2 regions of the Ensifer sp. Root31 genome follow, and region 1 is predicted to be linked to the other one. Evidence: riboswitches for the same ligand, from Rfam matches in the RefSeq annotation. Region 1 holds a riboswitch; the other holds the start of a gene.

Region 1 (5,282 bases):
GTTGATGTCGTGCAGCGTGGTGACGATCGTCAGCTGCAGCGTCTGCAACAACTCGAGGATTTCGAGCTGGTGGCGGATATCGAGATGGTTTGTCGGCTCGTCGAGAATGATGATGCGCGGCTGCTGGGCAAGCGCCCGGGCGATCAGCACCCGCTGCTTCTCGCCGCCCGAAAGCGTCGCGAATTGCCGCCCGGCAAGGTGGGTGAGATCGAGATGCTCGAGCGCGTGCGCAACCGTCTCGCGGTCCCTCGCGGTCCAGCCGCTCATGCCCTCACGCCGGGGGATGCGGCCCATCATCACCACGTCGCGCACGCTGAAGGGAAAGTCGCTCGGCATTTCCTGCAGCACGACGGCAATGATCTTTGCCGCCTCGCGCGCCGTCATCGCCCAGATGTCGACGCCATCGACCTCGATTGCGCCCGCTATCGGCTGGGCCGAGCGATAGAGGCAGCGCAGCAGCGAGGTCTTGCCGGCACCGTTCGGCCCGAGAATGGCAAGCCGGCTGCCGGGCGCAATGGCAAAGTCGATCTCGCGGACCAGCCGCAGGTCCGGGCGCGGTCCCCAATCCAGGGCGTGGACCCGAAGCCCGGCCCCTGTCGCGGTGCAGCTCATCGGCTCGTCCCTCCCCGCGCCATCATTGGAAATGCCAGCCGATGTCTTCGGAGACCAGCATCGCTGCCGGGATGCGCGCCAGCGTCTTGCCGTTAAGCCCGCGCGGCCTCTCGGCCGCCCGCGTCATGCCATCGCCCCTTCCGGCATAGGTGGTCGCGAACGAGACGAGATCATCGATATCCTCCTCGGGCGAGATATCGCCAAAGAGGTAGGTCGCCTTGCCGGTTGCCTGGAAAGCGATGGTGCAAGGCCTGGTACACGCGGCCATGCAGACCGTCCCAGTAATGGAGAAATCCCGGTCGAGCGGCTCGCCGAGCGCGGCAATACTGCGGTTCAGCCGCTGGATCAGATCCGCTCCCGGACGGCATGGGCCGCCGGTGAAACGGCAATCGGTGCAGACCGTTATCGTGTGCTGTCGGGAAACCGGATTGGCCATGTCTCTTCTCCTCCGGATTGGTCCGGAGAGAATGTGGCAACGCGGCATGATGACGGATGACCGTCGCGCAAAAACCAGTTCTTTTCCATCGGAACACCCCGTCCGTTGTGGTTGATCGGTTCGATGGCAGGTCTCCTGGCTCGCGGGTCGCGGCGCATCCACGTCTTCCCGGCTGATCGCCAGTGACATGGTGTGAATGCGCTTTCCGCTCACAGTTGCGGGGGCAGCCACGGTTTCGGCCCCATTTGGGTCGTCCGCTCCGTGTTCCCTTTTCAGCCGCTTCCGCATTGTCGCGGTTGCAGCACCATCAAAGCCTTCGTCGCACACTTCGGCGGAGGTGACAACCGCCGCGACAGCACGGCCTTGGCCTATCAACATGTCGCATTTTTTCATGCGCATTTGTTATGTGATAACATAACATTATTCAACACAAAAATATGTTGACCAACTCGCCCGCACCGACCAACGGGCGTATCCTTCGATGGCGCCTGTGTGGAAAAGGAGATCTGCCATGGCCGCCTATCTGATTGCGGATGTCGAGGTCACCGATGCCGCGGCCTTTGAAGAATACATACGGGAAGTGCCGGCAACGGAGGCGCGCTATGGTGGCCGATATTTGGGGCGCGGTGGCGCTACCCGGGTGCTCGAGGGAGACTGGGAGCCGCACCGGCTCGTCATTGTCGAGTTCCCGGACATGCACTCCTTGCTCGAGTGGTACAACTCGCCGGCGTATCAACGCCTCAAGGCGATCCGAGAGCGCTGCGCCAAGACGCGGATCATGACGCTGGAAGGCGTTGCCACCTAAGCAGTCGGGCCGTCATTGTTCCAGCAGCTTCCGACGTTTACCGCAAAGGTGCGGCATTGGCATATCAACATGCGGCATATTTTCATATTCATCTGTTATGTAATATCATAATACAACACAAGCTAACGAATGATGCCTGCGACGCACATTGGCAGAGCACTTCTCACGCCATCAGGACGATCGATCGCGACTGTCAACCGGACCTATTAATCTGGCATCAGCGTTTGCCGGCGACGGTCATAAGACATTGCTCGACCAACGGACCGGCAACTCTGTGCTGGAAGCGATTTCAAGAGGCGTTGTCAGGCGATACTTCATCTGCCTGGGGTGCCTCATTCCGGTGCGGCGATACGAATGGGACGTGTCCCGACTGGAGCGCCGGTCGCCCGGTCGATGGTGACGGGATCGATCTCCGTTCCGGTCTCGGCGTCGAAGAACCGGGTTACCTCGCCCCCGCCGCGATGCTTGCGTCCCCACGCGCCGATGGCAAACAGAACCGGCAGGAAGTCTTGGCCAGCTTCGGTCAGGACATATTCGTCTCGTGGCGGACGATCGGAATAGCGGCGTTTCTCCAGCAGCCCCTCCTCCGTCAGCGCTGAAAGCCGCCCCGTCAGCATCGTCGGCGCGATACCAAGACTTTTGCGGAAATCATCGAAGCGGGTCAGGCCCGCATGGGCATCTCGCATGATCAGCATGCTCCAGGCATCCCCCACAAGCGCAAGGCTCCTGGCGATCAGGCATGGCTGGCTCGACAGATTTTTCATGTTAGTATCTTTTTGATAGTGACTAACTACTAATTTAATAGTAACTGAATGTTCAGCGATATTCCATGATAAAATGAAAGCACAAGCCGATGAGCAAGACAGAACGCGGCATTGCCCTGGTCACGGGCGCTTCCTCAGGCATTGGGTTGGTGACAGCACGAGCGCTGCGGCACGATGGCTACCGTGTCTTCGGTACCAGCCGAAAGCCGATGCCCGATACCCCGGACGGGATCACGATGCTGATCTGCGATGTAACCGATGACGCATCGGTGCAGACAACCGTCGACGAGGTTCTAAGTCGCGCAGGACGGATTGATCTTCTTGTCAACAATGCCGGGATCGGACTGCTCGGCGGCGCTGAGGAATCCACGACGAAACAGGCGAAAGCCGTCTTCGACGTAAACGTGTTCGGCATCATACGCATGACAAATGCGGTGCTGCCCACGATGAGACGGCAGCATCGAGGACGGATCGTCAACCTCAGCTCCATACTCGGGCTGATCCCCGCCCCCTACAATGCGCTCTACGCATCGACCAAACATGCCATCGAAGGCTATTCGGAGTCTCTTGACCACGAAGTGCGAACGCAAGGCATCCGCATCGTGCTTGTCGAGCCCGGCGTAACCCGCACATCCTTCGAAGAGAACATCACGCGACCGGACCGCCCGCTTGCCGTTTACGACACGGTTCGCGCCGACGCGGAGAGGCTGATGCGCGACATCGTCGCGAAGGGCGATGCACCCGAGGTGGTCGCCGAAGCCGTCGTAAGGGCCGCCAATGCGGCATCGCCCAAACGACGCTACACCGCCGGAAAAGCTGCAGGACAAGTCCGTTTCATGCGTCGCTTCCTGCCCGAGTCCATCGTCGACAAGAACCTTCGGAAGTTCAGCAGACTTCCCGATTGAGCTGTCGCCGCCGCACTGCTGGCGCTGCCGGCTCACCATAGAAACGAAAGTTAGTCTGATGAAATCATTCCTGATCGATCGCTATCTGAAAGGCGGCGCTCTCCGGCTCGGCGAAGGCCCACAGCCGGAGTTGCGTGAGAACGATGTCATGGTTGAGATTCATGCCGCCGGCGTGAACCCCTTGGACAATAAGATCAGGGACGGAGAGTTCAAGGTCATCCTTCCCTACCGCCTTCCACTGGTGCTGGGCAACGATGTAGCGGGCGTGGTGGTCAGGGTCGGGGCCAATGTCCGGCGATTTAAGCCTGGTGACGAGGTCTATGCACGCCCGGCCCAGGATCGCATCGGGACATTTGCAGAGTACATCGCCATGGACGAGGCCGATGTAGCGATGAAGCCGAACAATCTGAGTATGAACGAGGCCGCATCCATTCCGCTTGTTGCCCTGACAGCATGGCAGGTGCTTGTCGAGCGGGCCAACTTGCAAAAGGGACAGAAGGTCCTGATCCATGCCGGCTCCGGTGGTGTGGGCGCGATCGCGATCCAGCTTGCCAAGCATCTTGGGGCATATGTGGCGACGACCACGAGCACACCAAATATCGCTCTTGTGAAAAGTCTCGGCGCAGACGTCGTCGTCGACTACAAGAAGGATGACTTCGAGAAAGTGCTGCAGGGCTATGACGTCGTGCTGAACAGCCTAGGGAGGGAAACGCTGGAGAAATCCCTTGCTGTTCTGAAGCCGGGCGGGAAGCTGATTTCGATTTCCGGTCCGCCCGATCCGGACTTCGCGCGGCAGAACGGTTCTGGCTGGCTGCTTCAACAGGTCATGCGCCTGCTGAGTTTCGGCATCAGGAGAAAATCGAAGCGCCGAAGGATCAGCTACTCCTTCCACTTCATGACGGCCAACGGTGGGCAGCTTGGTCAGATCACCTCCCTGATCGACACAGGTGCCATACGACCGGTAGTGGATCGGGTCTTCCCGTTCGAGAGGACCAACGAGGCGCTGGACTATGTCGAAACGGGGCGTGCCAAGGGGAAAGTCGTCGTCGCTGTGAAGTGACGTCTGGGGTCCGGTCCGATTGCCGTTAGAGGAAGCAACTACCTTTAGGAAGGCGATTAGCGCAGCGGCCAGACGGCGATCAGCGCCGGCACACTGACGATGACAATCACCACCGAAAGCGGCAGGCCGAGGCGCGGATAGTCGCTGAACTTGTAGCCGCCCGGGCCCATGACCAGCGTGTTGCACTGGTGGCCGATCGGGGTCAGGAAATCGCAGCCTGCGCCAATGGCAACCGCCATCAGGAAGGCTTCGGGGCGGTAGCCAAGCGTGGTCGCGAAACTGGCGGCGATCGGCGCCATGACCAGGACGGTCGCGGCATTGTTGAGGAACGGCGTCACTGCCATGGCGGCGAGCAGGATCAGCGTCAGCGCCCCGGCCGGCGGCAGGCCCGCGGCAATCGTGCCGAGCCAGCTGGCGATCACGTCGGTGCCCCCTGTCGTGCGCAGCGAATCGCTGACCGGGATCAGCGCTGCCAGCATCACCAAAATCGGCCCGTCGACCGACCGGTAGACGTCGCGCAGCGGAATGATGCGGAAGATCACCATGGCAAGGGCCGCGGCGAAGAAGGCGATCGGGATCGGCACGAGGCCGACGGCCGTCGAGCCCATGGCGGCGGCAAGAACGAGGAGCGGCAGCGTCGCCTTGCGGATGGTGCCAAGCAGGATCTCGCGCTGCGCCAGCGGCAGGCAGCCGAAGTCCT
Region 2 (5,282 bases), on a different contig from region 1:
GACTGCTGTCGCGACTACCCCTGTGGTATGCCCGCTACAAGCCGGATATCCGCAATGTGTTTCCGATCGGCAACTGGGACAGCTATGCGCTGTGGCAATTCTCGTCAGGGATCAATTGCGGCAAACGCCGCTGTCCCTATCGTGTGCCCGGTACACTTGACGACATCGACGTCAATGTCGCGGCTATGAGCAGCGCCACCTTGCGACCGATCTGGGCCGGCGGCGCCCTGTTGCCGGAAAAGGCACTGCCGCTCGTTCTCATTGCCAGAGCCGACGACGGGGTCGGCGCCGCCAGCGCTGCCCAGGCGACGGCGAAAATCGAAAGCCAGCCGTTGCTTATCAGCCGCGCCGAAGCTGCCAGCGCCGCCGGCGAAGGCGTCGACATGATGGCGACCGGGTCGATCGATTTCGGTCGGCACGACCGCGCCGTGCGGCTGGCGGCCGCGGCCAGCCGCTGACGGGTCGGTCGCGGAAAGAACACGCTCCCCGCGACCATCAAGCATTGTCAGGCTTCGATCTGTACATCTCCAAGCGGCCGCGAGCAGCAGGCGAGGATGTAGCCCTCATCGATTTCGTCGTCGAGAATACCTCCGTTGTGGTTCATCTCGACCTCGCCGGCGACTTTCATCACCCGGCACGTACCGCAGATGCCGCCTTCACAGGCCGCACCGATCCTGACGCCGTTGGCCCGCGCCGCCTGCAGGATCGTCTGGCCGGGCTTGGCCTCGATCTCCTTGCCGCTCATGGTGAAGACCACCTTGGCGCCATGCGCTTCGGCGTCGGCTGCCGCCCCTGCCCTGACTGCTATCTCCTCGGCTGCCGGTGCTGCCGCCGGCTGGAAGCTTTCCTCGTGATAGCGGCTCATGTCGAAACCGGCCGCCTTCAGCAACTCGCGCACGCCGCGCATGAACGGCTCCGGACCGCAGCAAAACACTGTGCGCTCCATGAAGTCGGGTGCAAGCAGCGGCAGCTTGGCGCCGTCGATGCGGCCGCGCAGCCCGTGCCATCCGTGCCTTGACTCATGCCCCTCGACCACGAAGCCGAGGTTTAGCCCGGACATCGGGCGCGCCAGCACTTCCAGTTCCGAGCGGAACAGAAGGTCGTCTGGCCGGCGGGCGCAGGAAATGAAGGTGACGTCGGTCTCGGGAACGCAGTCCGCCATCCAGCGCGTCATCGACATCATCGGCGTGACGCCGGAGCCTGCCGATATGAAGAGATATTTTTCGCCGGGATGGCGCACGAAGCTGAAATCGCCGAGCGGACCGAACGCCTTCAGCCGCATGCCGGGCTTCAGGTGATCGAACATCCAGCGCGTGCCGATGCTATCGGCTTGCGCCTTGACGGTGACGGCGATCGACAACGGCCGGGAGGGCGTCGACGACAGCGTGTAGGTGCGCATGACCGGCTCGTCGGCGACCGGCAGCTCGAGCGTGACGAACTGCCCAGGCAGATAGCGGAACCAGGCCGGCTTTTCCGCCCGGAAGGTAAAGGTCATCACATCGGCGGTCTCGATCACGGCCGATGTGCATTCGAGCATGTTCTGCCTGTCGATCCAGACATGAAGCTCGTCGAAATGATGGAACGAGGATGCCATCTGCATGTCAGGCGACCCGGGAAAGCGGAGCAGCCTCGCCCTGCAGGCGCTGTTCCATGAACTTGCAATACCACTCGACGAACTGCATCACGCCGCCTTCGTGTTCGGGCGAATAGGGGCCTGACTGGTAGGCCGGCGAGCGAATACCAAAGGCGTTCTCCTCGACGATCTGGCGGTCCTGATCGTTGGTCTCGGTCCAGACATGCGTCAGTTGCTCGAGATTGTAGTCGACGCCTTCAACCGCGTCCTTGTTGACCAGCCACTTGGTCGTCACCTGCGTCAGCTCCGGGCCGAGCGGCAGGACGCGGAAGGTGATGGCGTGGTCGGCCAGCACATGGTTCCAGGTCGAGGGATAATGGAAGAGCAGGAGCGTGCCGATATGCTTCTGGCTAACGTCTGCCGACAGTTGCCGCCGCACGGCGCGGGCGCCGGACATGGTGTAGCTCTCGGCGTCGTCGATCAACGGCATGCGCGCCGAGCGGAACTGGCCGGTCTCGGACATCCGGAACTCGCTCGGCAGTCCGGCTGCTTCGCATTTCGCCCAATGCGCGGCAATGACGGGATCATCCTTGGCGCCCTGCACACCGGTCGCCGTCGGCGCTTCGGGATAGGTGCGGCAAAGTTCGGGGTGGTTGGCGGCACAATGGTAGCACTCCCGGTTGTTTTCCCAGACGAGTTTCCAGTTGCCCTTTTCGATGATCGTGCTTTCGAAGGCGACCTTGGTTTCACCCAGGCGGTGCGGCGCAAGATAGGGCGCGACCATGTCGCGGAACGGGCCGAAATCCATCGGCTGCTCGGACAGGTTGATGAAGATGTAACCGCCGACGGTCTCGCAGTGGATCGGCTTCAGGCCGTGGGCCGCCTTGTCGAAATCCTCGCCCATCTGGCGGGCAAAGAGCAGCGCGCCGTCGAGCTCATAGGTCCATTGGTGATAGGGACAGACGAGCTTGGCCGAAGAGCCCTTGTGCTGCGCGCAGACGCGAGAACCGCGATGACGGCAGGAATTGTGCAGGGCGCGGATCGTGCCCTGTCGGTCGCGAACGATAATGACAGGATAATCGCCGACCTGGACGGTGAAATAGTTACCGGCACGCGGGATCTCGCAGTCGTGGCCGATGAACAACCAGTCCTTGTACCAGATGCTTTCGAGATCCTGCCTGTAGTAGTCGGGGTCGATGTAGAAGGCCCGGTCGAGGCTGTAGCCGTCGCGTCGACCCTTCAGCTTGCGGAGCATATCGCCCTTGATGTCCATGTCCTGTCCTCGTTCGCCTTGTTTCGGAGAGGCAGGACTGGAACCCGCACGGGCGCATTGCCTGTGCGATGACGGCTCCGATCCGGCTGCCCGCCGCAACCCGTTACGGTCTGTTCGCGTCAAGGCTGGTTTCCGGGCTCAGGAGCCGTCCGCAAGGACCAGCCCGGCGCCTTCCCGGACGGAACCGTCCAGTGGCTTTGTGCCGTGGCTTTCGCTCCACCACCGTTGCGGGGGCAGCGCCGGGTTTTGACCGGCTTCCCAATTCTCCGCCTTCCCTAAAAGACAGCACCTTGAGTAGGCATATCTAATCGCGGAAGCCATCGTCGTAGCTGCCGATTAACGACATCCGATTCCAGAAAGACGACACAGCACATCAAGCGCACCAAACGCCCTGTGATTGATCATTTTTCATTGTAAACAATAGGATAGCTCAAGGATTGAGCAATTGTCGCTTTTTCCGGCAAGGCTTGCGAGAAAGCGCGGATCCTTCGCCATTTTGCGACATGTCTTCCCGTGACGCGGGGCAAGGCCCACCGACGCGAGTGAAATCTTCCATTAACCATAATGCATTAGCGTCGCCTGACGGAGAAACCGGCCGAACCGGCAAACAGCGCATTGAAGTTCATGGCAAAGCTCAAATACTACGACGCCGCAGCCGAGAAGCTGCCAACGATCGCTCCGAAGACAGCGGTCCACACCGAGTTCCTGCGCACCGGCCGCATAGAAAGGCGTCAATGGTCGCAGCGCGAGCGGCGTTATCTGAGCTATGACGAGGTTGCCGAGCGCACCGCCCACAAGCTGACGACCGCCGGCGAAACGACGCACAAGCGGATGAACGGCTTCCATACCTCGATCCAGTTTCCCAAGATGATCTTCCACCGCACGCTCACCGGTCGGCCGCATCTCGGCTATTGCCATGTCACGGCGGCGAGAACACATCTCGCCCCGTCCAAGGACGTCACCTGGTCGTTCTATTTCGCCAACTTCTTCTGTGACCTCGGCGACGAGAAACACTTCTTCGAACGCATCCAGACCGGCTATTCCCGAATGTACTTCGCCGTTGCCATCGAGCCCGATGCGCCAGAGGGGCAGATGACCATCAATCGCAGCGTTCGCGACAACGGGCTGCTCTTTCGTACCGACGACCCGAAAGTCGCGCTCAAGAACGTGCTGATGCTCGGCGCGCGCGACGAGGCATTGAAGCGCATCATTCGCAGCCTCTGAAGCGCAGACCCGGTTGCCTGAAGAAAATCGTTCTGTTTTCACCGTGGCTCCTTTAAGGAAGCCTCGGAAAGGGAAACGGAAGCGACATGGCCGAAATCATCGATACACGGACCGAGCCGGAACGGGCGATCGAGCGTGCCTGTGCGGTGCTTGCCGAAGGCGAGCCCGTCGCGATTCCGACCGAGACGGTCTACGGCCTGGCAGCGGACGCCACCAATCCCGATGCGATCAGCCGTATTTATGAGATGAAGGGGCGTCCACGCTTCAACCCACTGATATCGCATGTGTCAGACATGGCGATGGCTGAAGCCCATGTGACATTCGATTCGTTGTCGCGGCGCCTGGCCGAAGCGTTCTGGCCCGGCCCGCTGACGTTGATCCTGCCCCAGCGCACAACAAGCACCGTGCACGCGCTTGCCTCGGCCGGCCTCGACACGCTCGGCATCCGCATGCCTGATGGCTTTTCACGTCGGGTGATTGCCCGCTTCGGCCGCCCGCTCGCCGCACCGAGCGCCAATACGTCGGGCAAGATCAGTCCCACAAGCGCTGCCCATGTGGAAGCCGATCTCGGGCCGCGCCTCAAGCTCATTCTCGACGCCGGCTCTGCGGAGATCGGGCTTGAATCGACGATCATCAAGGTCGAGGACGGCGCGCTGCGCCTGCTGCGTCCGGGCGGTCTCGACGTCTTCGAAATCGAAAGGCTGACCGGCCTTACCGTCTCGAGGCCGCAGAGCGCCGGAGCGACTATCGAGGCCCCGGGCATGCTCGCCTCGCACTACGCGCCGGGCGCAGCTGTCCGGCTCGACGCCGCCGACGTGCGTCCGGGAGAAGCGCTGATCCGGTTCGGCAATGCGTCGCTCCCCGGCGAAGAGCACGCCGCGATCGTACTCGACCTCAGCCCGGCAGGCAGCCTGCGCGAGGCAGCTGCCAATCTTTTCGACTATATGAAGAGGGCGGATGCCAGCGGCTCCGCAACCATCGCCTTCGGCCCCATCCCTTCGGAAGGGTTGGGAGAGGCGATCCTCGACCGGCTGCAGCGTGCTGCCGCCCCCAGAGACTGACCGACAGGCACTTTTACAGCGCCGTGCGTCAAATATGACGCGCAAAGGACGCTGTAACGCTCTAAACCCGCTGCATAATTTTGTCCTTAATTCGATTCCGATTTAAGGAATTATGCAGTAGCGCCGTCGGGCGCATTTGCGAAGGCAGGGC

The links. Region 1 has a riboswitch for cobalamin ahead of ASD00_RS09530 (DUF1636 domain-containing protein). Riboswitches for the same ligand answer to the same signal wherever they lie in the genome.
Region 2: another riboswitch for cobalamin. It lies ahead of ASD00_RS37995 (aromatic ring-hydroxylating dioxygenase subunit alpha); the one in region 1 lies ahead of ASD00_RS09530 (DUF1636 domain-containing protein).

What each region holds. Positions count from the first base shown of each region.
Region 1 is NZ_LMCO01000007.1:126,505-131,786, reverse strand. Features, by position in the region: gene ASD00_RS09535 (ABC transporter ATP-binding protein) at 1-612, opposite strand, end outside; gene ASD00_RS09530 (DUF1636 domain-containing protein) at 635-1,048, opposite strand; cobalamin riboswitch at 1,156-1,372, opposite strand; gene ASD00_RS09525 (DUF1330 domain-containing protein) at 1,560-1,853, shown strand; gene ASD00_RS09520 (helix-turn-helix domain-containing protein) at 2,186-2,617, opposite strand; gene ASD00_RS09515 (oxidoreductase) at 2,707-3,522, shown strand; gene ASD00_RS09510 (NADP-dependent oxidoreductase) at 3,581-4,582, shown strand; gene ASD00_RS09505 (SLC13 family permease) at 4,639-5,282, opposite strand, start outside.
Region 2 is NZ_LMCO01000067.1:228,901-234,182, reverse strand. Features, by position in the region: gene ASD00_RS38005 (GH25 family lysozyme) at 1-458, shown strand, start outside; gene ASD00_RS38000 (hybrid-cluster NAD(P)-dependent oxidoreductase) at 506-1,600, opposite strand; gene ASD00_RS37995 (aromatic ring-hydroxylating dioxygenase subunit alpha) at 1,602-2,846, opposite strand; cobalamin riboswitch at 2,952-3,154, opposite strand; gene ASD00_RS37990 (DUF6656 family protein) at 3,471-4,070, shown strand; gene ASD00_RS37985 (L-threonylcarbamoyladenylate synthase) at 4,157-5,131, shown strand.